Regions from separate parts of the Paenibacillus sp. FSL P4-0081 genome, predicted to be linked through region 1. Evidence: riboswitches for the same ligand, from Rfam matches in the RefSeq annotation. Region 1 holds a riboswitch; each other region holds the start of a gene.
What was found. Region 1 has a riboswitch for cyclic di-AMP ahead of P40081_RS19315 (APC family permease). Riboswitches for the same ligand answer to the same signal wherever they lie in the genome.

Region 1 (4,212 bases):
CGTTGACTTCAATTACAGTGAAATGGCACGGCTGGGCAAAGAAGATGCTCCAGTCAAAATCGTTGAATTCGGCGATTACAAATGTCCGGCTTGCGCCCAGTTCACCGGGGTGATTAAACCGCAAATCGTTCAGGAGTATGTCAATCAGGATAAAGCAGCCTTTTACTTCGTCAACCTGGCCTTTATTGGTACGGATTCGAGAACAGCCTCACTCGCGGCACTCTCCGTATACCATCAGAATCAAGAGGCTTTCTGGAAATTCTTCGATGCCATCTATGCTAACCAGGGTGAAGAAAAGGTGGAGTGGGCAACACCGGACTTCTTGGTAAGTCTGGCACAGCAATTAGAACTGCCCATTGACTTCGACCTGCTGCGTAAGGATATTGAAGACAAGACCTACGAAAGCGAATTGGAGAGAGATATCCAGCTTGGCACTGACACCGGCATAACCAACACGCCGTCATTGTTTGTCAATGGAGTCAAAGTGAATGAACCTTTTAATATGGAGGAAATCGATGCTCAAATCCAGGTAGCTGCGGAAGCTGTGGCTGGACAATGAATAAATTCTCTGCATTCTGCCGCCGGAATTGTCTCTACTTGGCCTGGTTCGTCTCGGTTGTTGCTGTAGCAGGCAGTCTGTATCTCAGTGAAGTGCTGAAATATGAGCCCTGCAAGCTATGCTGGTTTCAGCGGATATTTATGTACCCGCAGCTGATTTTGCTCGGAATCGCCACTTACCGGGGGGATAAGCGCATTATCCCGTATGTCCTTCCCTTAAGTTTGATTGGCGGAAGCATTTCGATCTATCATTACGCAGAGCAGAAAATTCCGGCACTCAGCAAGGTGCTTCCATGTACAATCGGTGTGCCGTGCAACACGGATTATCTGAATTATTTCGGATTCATCACCATCCCGCTGCTGGCACTCATTGCGTTCGCATTAATCACAATTCTGCTATGGACAGGGCGTAAAGAGGATGCAGCTGAGTAAGAAGCCGTCAGGCAGAATGAAGAGTAACTATTTCCCTTAAATTAAGTGTAAATTATTATGCAGAAACGCTGTAAAATCACGCGATAAAGGGATAATGAAAGAGAATGAAAGATCAAGACATACCGGATCATGGATTTGGTTGTTTTGGTTGTTTTTCATTCTTTTTTCATTTGTTTCAACGCTTTACGGAAGAGGCATTGTAGATTAATATTAGTCCTTGTGAGAAGTTGAATATGCGCTGAATTTTCCGGAAGGAAAAACGGGGGAACCAAACTTGGCCGAGTGCCAACGGGGTGAATCGGAAGCGGGTCAGCAGACTCGAAAACCGTAGGGCTACCACAGCCCGAATCCGCCAGCTAACCTCGTAAGCAATAGTGGGATAATGACCATGCACTCAAGGCATGCGGATCATTTCCGTATGCTTATTTTTGTGCCTGCATTTATGAAATCCACTTATGAAAACAGCGCGCGGTACTGCCGTTTCAACTTAACAAAGAGAGGAACTGTTACTACAATGGTAAGCAAGGTAAAACGACTATTGATCGGGCGTCCGATGAAGTCGAACGAACTCGATCATGAAAAGTTATCCAAGGTGAAAGCACTGGCTGTCCTGTCTTCTGATGCGCTCTCGTCTGTAGCCTACGGAACAGAACAAATCTTAATCGTACTTGTGGCCGCAGGTTTCACAGCTATCTGGTACTCATTGCCAATTGCATTAGCCGTATTGGGCCTGCTGGCCATCTTAATCCTGTCTTATCGGCAGACCATTTTTGCTTATCCGCAAGGCGGGGGCGCCTATATTGTTGCCAAAACCAATCTCGGGGTTCATACCGGCCTGCTTGCCGGCGGCTCTTTGCTGGTGGATTATATTCTTACGGTGGCGGTAAGCGCCTCGGCGGGAACGGATGCGATCACATCAGCGTTCCCGGGTCTTCATAATCATAGTGTACTCATAGCGGTTACTGTCATTCTGCTCTTAACGATTGTCAATCTGCGGGGTGTTACTGAATCTGCTTCATTCATAGCCATTCCGGTATATCTGTTCGTCGTCTCCATCTTTGTACTGATTATCGCGGGAGTCTTCAAGTATGCAACCGGCGGTGCTCATGCCCAGGTTCCTGAGATCGGCTCGGCGGTATCGAACGTCAGTATGTTCCTTCTGCTTAAGGCCTTCAGCTCCGGCTGTTCGGCACTGACCGGGGTAGAAGCGGTCTCCAATGCGATCCCTAACTTCAAAGCACCGGCTGAGAAAAATGCGGCTAAAACGCTGATGCTGATGGGTCTGATTCTCGGGGCTATGTTCACGGGGATTACGCTTTTGGCTTATTGGTACGGTATCATGCCGGACGAGAAAGCAACGGTTGTGTCACAGATTACCGAGTCTACCTTTGGCCGCGGCGGTTTGTACTTCTTCATCCAAGGCATCACCGCAGTAATCTTGTTCCTGGCGGCGAATACAGCGTATTCGGCCTTCCCGCTGCTGGCGTTCATGTTCGCCAAAGATAAATATTTACCCCACGCCTTCATGGTGCGCGGAGACCGGCTGGGATTCTCCAACGGCATTATTTTCCTCGGCGTAATGTCGGCTGTGCTTGTAGCTGCTTTTCACGGTAATACCGAAGGGTTGATTCCATTATACGCCGTTGGGGTATTCATTCCGTTTACCCTTTCACAGCTTGGCATGATGGTCCAGTGGTACAGAACCAAGCCTAAGGGCTGGCAGAGCAAATTCGCTGTGAATACAGTAGGCATGCTCACAACCTTAACCATTACGCTCATCTTCATTATTACTAAATTCTCGAGTGTATGGATGGCCTTCATCTTCCTGCCGCTTGTAATCATCGTGTTCCACCGGATTCACCGCCATTATATGAATATTGCCGATCAGCTGCGTATTTGTCCGGCTACGGATAAACCTTGCATTAAAGGAAGCACAGTGGTTGTACCTGTTGCCGGTGTCACCCGTGCAGTACTGCATTCGATCAGCTATGCGAAGTCATTGACTGAGAATGTAGTGGCTGTATATGTCGGATTCGATGAAGAAGAGATTCACAAAATGGAACAGAAGTGGGAAGAGTGGAACCCTGGGGTGCGCCTGATTGTACTCCGCTCGCGTTACCGCAGCATCATCCGCCCGCTGGTGAAATTCATCGATACGGTGGAGTGGAAAACCGCTTCTACAGACCACATTACTGTACTCATTCCGCAATTTGTTACAAAGCATTGGTGGCAGGCGATTCTGCATAATCAGACCAGCTTGTTCATCCGCTCTTATCTGATGAATCAGAAGGATATCGTTATAGCAACTGTACCGTATCATTTGCACAAATAGACATACCCTTTATATGTAAAACGGCTGTTTCCGCAGGTTGCGGGAATAGCCGTTTTTTGTTATGCGCAGGGTGAGTATAAATGGAATCGGATAATTTAGTTGACATAGAGAATGAGAATCAATATCATCAGTTTATGTGAGGCGAAGGCCGCAATCACCTTTGACCAATAATGAATGTATATACAGGAGGGGTAATTAATGTTTTCGTTCAACCTGCAAAGATCAACAAGCATGAAGCTGGCTATGGCCGGACTCATGACCACGACGTTGTTATTATCCGCATGCGGAAATAACAATGCAGCCAATAACGGGGCTGCGGCAACTACGGCACCTGCAGCAACTGCAGAAGCCACTACTGCACCGGCAGAAACAACAGCTCCAGCGGTAGAGCAAACAGTAACGGATGCCATGGGACATAAAGTCACTGTCCCTGCGAACCCGCAGCGTGTGCTTGCTTCTTATCTGGAAGACTATCTGGTCGCACTTGGCGTGACTCCGGTTGCCCAATGGTCCGTGACAAACGGCACTCAGGATTACCTTGCAGCTGAGCTTAAGGACATTCCAACCATCAGCTATGACCTTCCACTCGAAGCTGTAACCAGCTTCGCACCGGACTTCACTATTGTACAATCGGAAGGTACTGTCCAGAACGGTCTGTATGACCAGCTGAACAAAATTGCACCAACGTATGTACTCGGCGACGAAGTCAGCAAGGACTGGCGCAAATCGCTGCTCAAGATCGGCGAGCTGTTGAACAAAACGCCTGAAGCTGAAGCAGCCATTGCTGCCTATGATCAAAAAGCGGCTGATGCCAAAACAAAAATCTCCGCTGCGATCGGCGATGAGTCCGTTGCCATTCTCTGGCTGGTATCCAAGAACTTCTATATAGT
Region 2 (4,212 bases), 1.4 Mb from region 1:
GTATTTTCCCTAAAGGCAGGGCTGTTCCTGTTCTTCTGGCTTCCAGGGTCATACAGTGCGCCTCCGGCGGCTGTTAGAGCGTTGTTCGGTGCACTGCTGACCAAAGTGGGACTCTATGCAATCATCCGCACCTTCACGCTGCTGTTTGTTAACGATCCCGGCTTCACCCATGACTGGATTGCCTGGATGGCTGCTGCTACCATGATTCTGGGCAGCCTGGGGGCAGTCGCTTATAAGGATATCCCGAGGATTCTGAATTATAACATCATTATCAGCGTTGGATTTGTAGCCTTTGGACTCGCTGCAGGGACTGCAGATTCACTGAATGGGGCGGTCTTCTATCTGCTGCACGATATGCTGGCCAAGGGACTCATGTTTATTCTGGGCGGGATGATTATATCCGCAGCCGGAACTGACCGGCTAGGCAGTATGGGCGGGATGATTAAAAGGTATCCGTTCATCGGCTGGATGTTCTTTATCCTTGCTCTTGCCCTGACAGGTATTCCGCCGCTGAGCGGGTTTGCCGGCAAGATTCTGATCATCCGCGGAGCTCTGGCTGAGGGAATGCTGACGTTGTCCTTAATTGGACTAGGATCGAGCTTACTGGTGCTGTATTCCCTGATGAAGGTGTTCAGGCTGGCGTTCTGGGGAAATGAACCGGTGAATGAATTGCCTAGAGTGAACTTGAAGGCTGCATCGGCTATTGCCGCCGGACTCCTGCTGCTTGTGATTGCTATGGGGGTCGGTGCCGAGTCCGTCTATGCTTATGTATCGCAGGCAGGCGAGGTTTTGGCGTCACCTGCGCGGTACATTGAAGCCATAATGAAGGAGTAGAGAAGATGGCCCTACAATTCCTCTTAAATCTGTTGATTGCCTTTCTGTGGATGGCGATAAATAACGATGGCTCTGGCTCAAGCTTCATAGCCGGCTACGTCATCGGTATTATATTATTGCTGATTTTGACGAAATCCCTGGCCCGGACCCGGCCATTCTATCTCATACGTATATGGGCTATACTGAAGCTTCTGCTGATCTTTGCCCGTGAACTTACGGTCTCGAATTTCGTGGTCATCGGCCATATCATCCGTCCAAAGCTGGCTATACGTCCCGGTATCTTTGCTTATGAGACTGCCTTGACCTCGGCTTGGGAGGTTACGCTGTTATCGTGCCTGATCTGTCTGACGCCGGGAACCCTGACTCTTGATGTTTCGAAGGATGGCAGGACGCTGTACATTCATGCAATTGATATTAAAGATGCAGAGCTGCTTGTCGCGCAGATTAGAGGCACTTTCGAACAAGCGATTATGGAGGTGACCCGGTAATGATCCAGGTTATGCTAACCGTGGCAATGATCATTCTGGCGCTGGCGATGCTGGCATGCCTGTTCCGTCTCCTGAAAGGGCCAACCCGATCAGACAGGGTTGCCGCGCTCGATACGATAGGCATTCATGTACTCGCAATGATCACTGTTTTCTGTATGCTGCTGGATACCCAGGACTTTCTTGAAGTTATTCTGGTTATCGGTATTCTGACGTTTATTGGAACAACGGCACTGGCCAGATATATTGAACGGGGAGCCGTTATAGAGGATGGAGGGAACCCGAATGACAGGTGAACTGATTAGCTCCATTCTTGTGGTGATGGGTGCAGTCTTCTGCGGCTTAAGTGCCTTCGGCTTAGTCCGGCTGCCTGATGTGTACCTGCGTTCACATGCGGCCACCAAAAGTGCAACCTTCGGGGTGCTGTGTCTGCTGACAGGAGGCTTCCTGTACTTTTGGTTTAAAGACGGAACGGTTAATGTCAAGCTGCTGCTGGCGATTGTTTTTGTATTCATCACTTCACCGGTGGCAGGCCATTTAAATGGCCGGGCAGCCTACCGTTCAGGAGTCCCCTTGTGGAAGGGGAGCGTACAGGATGATCTGAAGGTCCTGGGGGAAGAAAGTCAGGAAACGTCTGCAAAATAATACTTAATCGCTGAATTCCTTATAGGAAGCGGGGGAACCAGGTTATATGGGGTGAATCTCGGGAAAAACGAGTAGGGCTACTTTCAGGCCCGAATCCGGCAGCTAACCCCGCAAGCGTTCATGAGAGGATGCACTGTTTATGCCGCATATTGAAGGTGAATGGAACGTCGCTGTATTACGAGATGTCGGGCAACGGTCTGCCTATTGTTTTTATTCATGATTATTCGACCTCCCATCATCTGTTTGAGCCGCAAGCGGATTATTTCAGCAAGCGTGCGAAAGTAATCGTATTCGATTTAAGAGGGAACGGGCAGTCCGGTAAAATGGATGTGGAGATTAGCCGGATCGTAGACACACATTGTGAAGATTTGAAGCTGTTATTGGACGCTCTGGCTGTAGAGAGGGCTGTAATCGTAGCTTGTTCCGGTGGTGCTGTGCTCGCCCAGCTCGACAGACCGCACGAAGGAAATTGCAGCAGAGTATGGTGCGGTCATTTATGACTTTGAATGGATCGGTTGTTCAAGGAACTGAACAGTGAGGGAAGGGTAACCTCAAGCCTCCGGCGAAACCGGCGGGTCCGGCGGGACTGCAATATTCAGTGGATCGGCCCGGTGCATAAGTATTTGGCGGCGGGGGGCTCACGCTGGAGAGCAATATATGTACCACGCACTTCATGAAGAAGCACTCAAATATTACGGCAAGTTTCTGGAGGCCGGTCAAGGCAGGATCGAGGACAATATCCGGATGGATCTACGGCCAACTGCCTTCGCAGGCAGTTGGCCGTTTTTGATGCGAAAAAACGCAAATAAGTAATTTCACACATTTATTTCGTGGAACACGAATACCATTAAAATATATAAGTCCACTAGAAAGAGGAGAGATGTTATGGTTCGCCATTACACGCAGCTGGAATTGATCACGATATCGAAATTACCTCCGACCACAGTGAAGAGATGGCTAGAGTATTTCTCTTATTTTGTAGCCGCGACCCGTCAGGGAGACCAGGTGCTTTACCCTTATGAAACTTTGAAACTACTGAAGCGGATCAGTGAACTGCGTGCAGAGCGTTACCATCTCAGTACCATTGTTCGTCTGCTGATTGAAGACGGCTTTCCGATGTATGGCAAAGAGGACAAGAAGGAGTTGCAACCTCCTCCGCCAATGGAGAAAATCAGCGCCGAGCCGAAGAAGCCGGACAGACAGCAGCTGCTTGTTGCTTCCCTGGCGGCGCTTGCCGATGAGCTTAACCGGATTGCGGATCATCTTAACCACTTGAAGGTGCAATAAATACATTCCGGACCGAATTCAATGAGCGGCAGCTTCATGGTTTGAGCTTGTCCATTTTGCTTAGACTCAGCCACTGCCCCCGCGTAACCGAGGTATCGGGAGTAATGCCCAGATGCGCGGACATTAGACGTGATTTATGAGGTGGTGAAATCTGGTTGGAACTTAAGATACCGGATGATTATCAAGAGGAATCATGAACGATACTGTCGTGCCCCTGCCCGGTTCACTCTGGATAAGAAGACCCTGGCCATACCGCTGAACCAAACGGCGGTTGGTATTCCTTAAGCCGATTCCCCCGGTGTTATGCCGGGTAAGGCTTAGGAGGTTCTCAATCTCGGCAGCCGGAATCCCTTTGCCATTATCTATAATCTGTACACAGGCGCCAGCTTCCGCCTGATATATGCGCACCACCAGTTCGCCGCCCTTCGCCCGGCTCAGCAATCCATGTCTTACTGCATTCTCAACGAGCGGCTGGATGGACAGCGGAGGAAGCTTGAAACGGAGAGCGGGCTGGATCTCCCACACCACAGTTAACCTGTCTCCAAAACGGACTTGCTCAATGAATAAATAGGATTTCACCAGGGAAATTTCATTCTCCAGATCCACCAGCTGATTCGTATTAATGAAATCAACGCTATACCGCAAGTAATCTGCAAATGCACCCGCTACATTACGCATCTGTTCCATATCAAATTCACTCAGGGCCATAATGGAGTTGATGGTGTTGAATAAGAAATGCGGTTTGATCTGGGCCTGCAAGTAGGCTGTTTCCATCCGCAGACTTTGGTCAATCGATTGTTTCAACGAAATTAATGCCTGCACTCTGTACTTCAGCTCTAATCTTTCAACAGGTTTGGTTACATAGTCATTGGCTCCATGTAAGAATTCTGTATATGACTCTTCTGAAATCGAATGGGTAATTAACAAGAGTATCGGCAGCTCCGTAATATCAAAATGTTGT
Region 3 (4,212 bases), 280 kb from region 1:
TTATCGCGGCTCCCTCCGAGCGGACAATACTCTCCAATGTGAAGAATAATACAACGAAGGGTGAGCCAATAAGCATAATGGTGACGTAGTCCTTGGTAAATCCGAAGGAGTCAGGCGTTGCCCCGAGGCCATGTACGATAGAATTAATGAGCGGCAGGCCGACGGCCATCGCGATAAGACCGAGAACCAGGCTGCTGTAAAAGGCGAATGCAGACACATGCTTAACATCAGCCGTATTTTTCTCTCCCAGCAAACGGGAAATGAAGGCACTGCTGCCGACACCAATCAGGTTACCCAGCGCCATAATGACCGCGAATAACGGTAAGGTTAAGGCAAGTGCGGTTAACATGGCAGTGTTATTTAACGTTCCAATGAAAAATGCATTCAGGATGGAATAGATGACACTCATTGACGTTCCAAGCATCATTGGTATTGCGAAGTGCGCTACGGCTTTTGCAACCGGTGCTTTTTCAAAGTAATGGAGGTTTTCTGTATCCATGCGGTTCACCACTTTCTTCCTGTATGTTAGTCTCTATATTAGTTAGAATTCTAACTATAAATTGATTGCGAACTTTGCGCCGCACCAAACAAACCCGTAACAAATGACAATACGGGTCTCGTAAGCGGGTGTTGACTAATCGTCAGTTTCAGACTGTATTTGGTAAAATCTTTATTGCGCTGCCTTTGCCTTCAGTTCTTCGGGAAAGACAGCGCCGCTGCTGCTAATAGGAAATGCTTTACTTACTTGTCATCCGAATCACTGGAGTTGTCCTTCGAGCCGTCTCTACCATCTCTGGAAGGCCAGCCGAAGCCGTTCATGCCGCCGCCTTGACCTTCCCGGCCAAATCCGGGGAATCTTCCGCTAAAGCGTCCGTCATCCATATTTCCCCACATTCTGCTCATTTGTCCGCGCATGGCCATCAGCTTGTCGAATTCCTCTGATCCTATGCGCTCCTTAGCGGCCTCCATCCACATAGCCATTACATCACGGTCTGCATCTGTTCCTAGTTCTTCTTCTAAGGCTGTAATGACGCGGACCAGGTATTCACCGAAGGCTGCCTGTTCTTCTGGAGACAGGACTGAAAATATGCTGCCGCCCTCAACCTCCTGGCCCTCTTCCTCCCGCCCTTTCGGCGTCAGATAAATCAGCATGATGCGTTTATCTGTCTCGGAAGGCTGACGGGTAATATATTCGGCCTTCTCCAGTTTGGCCAGCAATTCATTGAGCGAGGATACACGAATGTCCAGCATATAGGATAAATCCTTCGTGCTGATTCCGTCCTTCATCCGGAGAAACGCCATGATCCTGCCTTGTCCCCGTGACGTATCTGCCATAGGGCCAACAGCGGCGTGGTTCTTCAGATGCTGTCTCTGCAACAGCCATTGCAGCTTGGCGAGCTTGTCGTACAATTCAGCATTCATATTCATTATGAATCCTCCCAGGGATATATTTACGGTACCTGTCAATCAATGTAACGGTACCTGTTGAATTTATTATAACGGTACCTGTTATACTTGTCAAAGATTTTCTACAGGTGCCGTTAATAAATTTTCCGCTGGAAGCATTGCTGGTCTTTCAGGTAATCAAGCAGTAGCCGGTTGAAGTGCTGCGGCTGACATAAATGGCTGGGATACATGGCATCTTCCAGTATTGCCAGCGTGGCGAGCGGATATTTGGCCGCTGTTTGTCTCACCTGCTCCAGAACCCGCTCATTCTGATTGCCTGATACACAAAGAACGGGAACCTGCAGCCTTAGTGCAAACCCGTAGCTGTCCGTATGTCTTAGTGCCAGACGCTGTTTAATCAATTCTGTTGTCCGTTCATGGACAAGCTCTCTTCTCAGAATATGATACGCAGACAGCCATTTGTTATATGTAATGCGCAAAGAACGGATGAACATTTCAGCCGGAAGATAATGGGCGGCCCATGCGCAGATTTGAAAGAGCTCCAGCACTTTGCTGCCTTTGGACGTACAATCTCCTAGGATGTAATTGTCCACCAACACCAGATTAATTACCCGTTCAGGATTCAGATAGGCGAATTTCTGGGCAAGCACAGCACCGCTGGAACAAGCTACGATGACGGCCCGTTCTACGGACAGTCCATCCAATAATCCCTTCAGATCTTCACACTGCGTGTCTACAATCCGGCTGATCTCCACATCCATTTTACCGGATTGCCCATTCCCTCTTAGGTCAAACAAGATCACTTTCGCCCGCTTGCTGAAATACTCCGCCTGAGGCTCGAACAGATGATGTGAAGTCGAATAATCATGAATAAAAACAATGGGCAGACCACTGCCCGACACCTCGTAATAGAGGGTAGTTCCATTGACGTCAATATACGGCATTACCTGTGCATCCTCTCATGTCGCTTACGGAGTTAGCTGCCGGATTCGGGCTTGAAGAGTAGCCCTACTCGATTCCTCGAGATTCACCCCAGAAAACTTGGTTTCCCCGCTTCCATTACGGAACTCAGCGATTACATATATTTTTGCGGATATAGATTAACAGAAACTTCAGTATAGCCCATATTCGTCTATGAATGAATAGCTTAGGTGAATTTGCCCAACACGCGCAGAAACCAGCCGCAGTGAACCCAAAAAGCAGAGCAGCGATTCTCCCGTTACCGGAGACTCACTGCTCTGCTTGCTTTAAACATCATCTATAATCAGCGGTTCAGGATGTCATCCACCTCTTTGGCGAGCGTGTCCAGGCTGTCCTGAATTGGCAGGTTCTCCAGCCAGATATCGTTGATGCGTGTGCCCATCAGATCTTCAATCTCATGGTACGTACCGGTCATCGGACGCATTTTGCTGAATTCCAGCTCATCGGAAGCGACCTTGTAGCCTGGGAAGGCGGCAATGGTCTCTTTCATCAGGTCTGTGTCCAGGGAGGTTAGACGGGTCGGAAGATATCCCGTATTGGCAGAAGCATACGCCGCCTGTTCGGTATCCGACAGCCATTTCATGAATTCAAAAGCGGCTGCTTTCTCATTATCCGTTCCCGTATTCGCCAGATACGTATTCGATCCGCCGACCGGAACGCCCCGTTTGCCGTCTTCTCCGGCAGGAATCATGGATACGCCGAGATCAATTCCACTCTCCGCGGCCATGCCGGCAAACGTTTTGTAGCCGCCGACACTGGAGAAGATCAGCGCTGTGCCCGGATTGGCAATGGAGGCATAGTAGGCATCCTTGTCCGTGACCCCGAGTACTTTGATTAGTCCCTTGGATTCCAGATCCTCAATGAAGGAGATCAGCTTCACTGCGCCTTCACTGTTGATATTGGATTTCGTCTCATCCTCATTGACCACATTAGTATCCGAGTACGAATGCAACAGCGCCTCCATCACCCAGAAGTCATAGTTGAACAGGTACATCGGCGGCTGGCCGGTAGCATCATATGCGGTCTGCAGATAGGCCTCCAGTTCGGCAAAGGTCGCCGGTCCGTTCGGATCCAGCCCTTCTTTAGCGGCGAGCGTCTTGTTTACATACATCACGGGAACACTCCGCATATGGGGAAAGGCATACAGATCCTCGCCCAGATACAGGTTGCCGAGGTCGCCGATTTTGAAATCCGAGGTGTCGAACTTGTCCGTTTCCATGAACGGTTCGAGATTGGCAATAATGTCACTGTCGGCAAAGCCCTTAGTCATCGCCACTTCATCAATAAAAACATTCGGCAGCGTACCCGCTATGGCTGCAGCGTTAATCTTCTGCTGCATTTCCCAGTAATCGCCTTGATATTCAGCATTCACATGGATATTCAGCTCGGCTCCTTTGGTCTCGTTGAACTGGTCCACCAGATTCTGATTTACATCCTCCACGGCGGAGGTCCAGAAGTTCAGCTCGGTAACGGAATCCCCTTTCTCATAGGCCGCTATACTGGATTCGGCTTCGGTGGTGGCACAGCCTGCAAGAACGGTGGTCAGTGCAACAGTGGCGAGCAGCGGAGTTACTCTTTTTCCCCATACCTTCATTATTCGTTTCTCCTCCATGAACTGCTGTATTTGGTATTCAACATGCAAGGCCGCAGGGTATTCCCGCTACTTCACTCCCATGTAGGTGAACGCTTTGATAATCTGCTTGCGTGCAATCAGGAAGACCAGCAGAATCGGCACGATCAGCATCATATTCCCGGCCATCACGATCTGCGGGCTGAGCCCCTCCACATCCTGAAGCTTCTGAATTCCAAGCGGCAAGGTTCGGA

Region 2: it holds a riboswitch for cyclic di-AMP, as region 1 does, so the genes downstream of both, P40081_RS25495 (alpha/beta fold hydrolase) here and P40081_RS19315 (APC family permease) in region 1, are expected to answer to the same signal.
Region 3: it holds a riboswitch for cyclic di-AMP, as region 1 does, so the genes downstream of both, P40081_RS18305 (alpha/beta fold hydrolase) here and P40081_RS19315 (APC family permease) in region 1, are expected to answer to the same signal.

The regions. Positions count from the first base shown of each region.
Region 1 covers NZ_CP009280.1:4,567,657-4,571,868, reverse strand. Annotated here, with positions in the region: gene P40081_RS19325 (DsbA family protein) at 1-559, shown strand, start outside; gene P40081_RS19320 (disulfide oxidoreductase) at 556-990, shown strand; cyclic di-AMP (ydaO/yuaA leader) riboswitch at 1,217-1,376, shown strand; gene P40081_RS19315 (APC family permease) at 1,505-3,322, shown strand; gene P40081_RS19310 (iron-hydroxamate ABC transporter substrate-binding protein) at 3,521-4,212, shown strand, end outside.
Region 2 covers NZ_CP009280.1:5,966,886-5,971,097, reverse strand. Annotated here, with positions in the region: gene P40081_RS25515 (Na+/H+ antiporter subunit D) at 1-834, shown strand, start outside; gene P40081_RS25510 (Na+/H+ antiporter subunit E) at 840-1,322, shown strand; gene P40081_RS25505 (Na(+)/H(+) antiporter subunit F1) at 1,322-1,615, shown strand; gene mnhG (monovalent cation/H(+) antiporter subunit G) at 1,605-1,964, shown strand; cyclic di-AMP (ydaO/yuaA leader) riboswitch at 1,963-2,096, shown strand; gene P40081_RS25495 (alpha/beta fold hydrolase) at 2,120-2,464, shown strand; gene P40081_RS25490 (MerR family transcriptional regulator) at 2,850-3,251, shown strand; gene P40081_RS25485 (sensor histidine kinase) at 3,414-4,212, opposite strand, start outside.
Region 3 covers NZ_CP009280.1:4,285,038-4,289,249, reverse strand. Annotated here, with positions in the region: gene P40081_RS18315 (MATE family efflux transporter) at 1-499, opposite strand, end outside; gene P40081_RS18310 (MarR family winged helix-turn-helix transcriptional regulator) at 742-1,428, opposite strand; gene P40081_RS18305 (alpha/beta fold hydrolase) at 1,542-2,351, opposite strand; cyclic di-AMP (ydaO/yuaA leader) riboswitch at 2,359-2,491, opposite strand; gene P40081_RS18300 (ABC transporter substrate-binding protein) at 2,672-3,982, opposite strand; gene P40081_RS18295 (carbohydrate ABC transporter permease) at 4,049-4,212, opposite strand, start outside.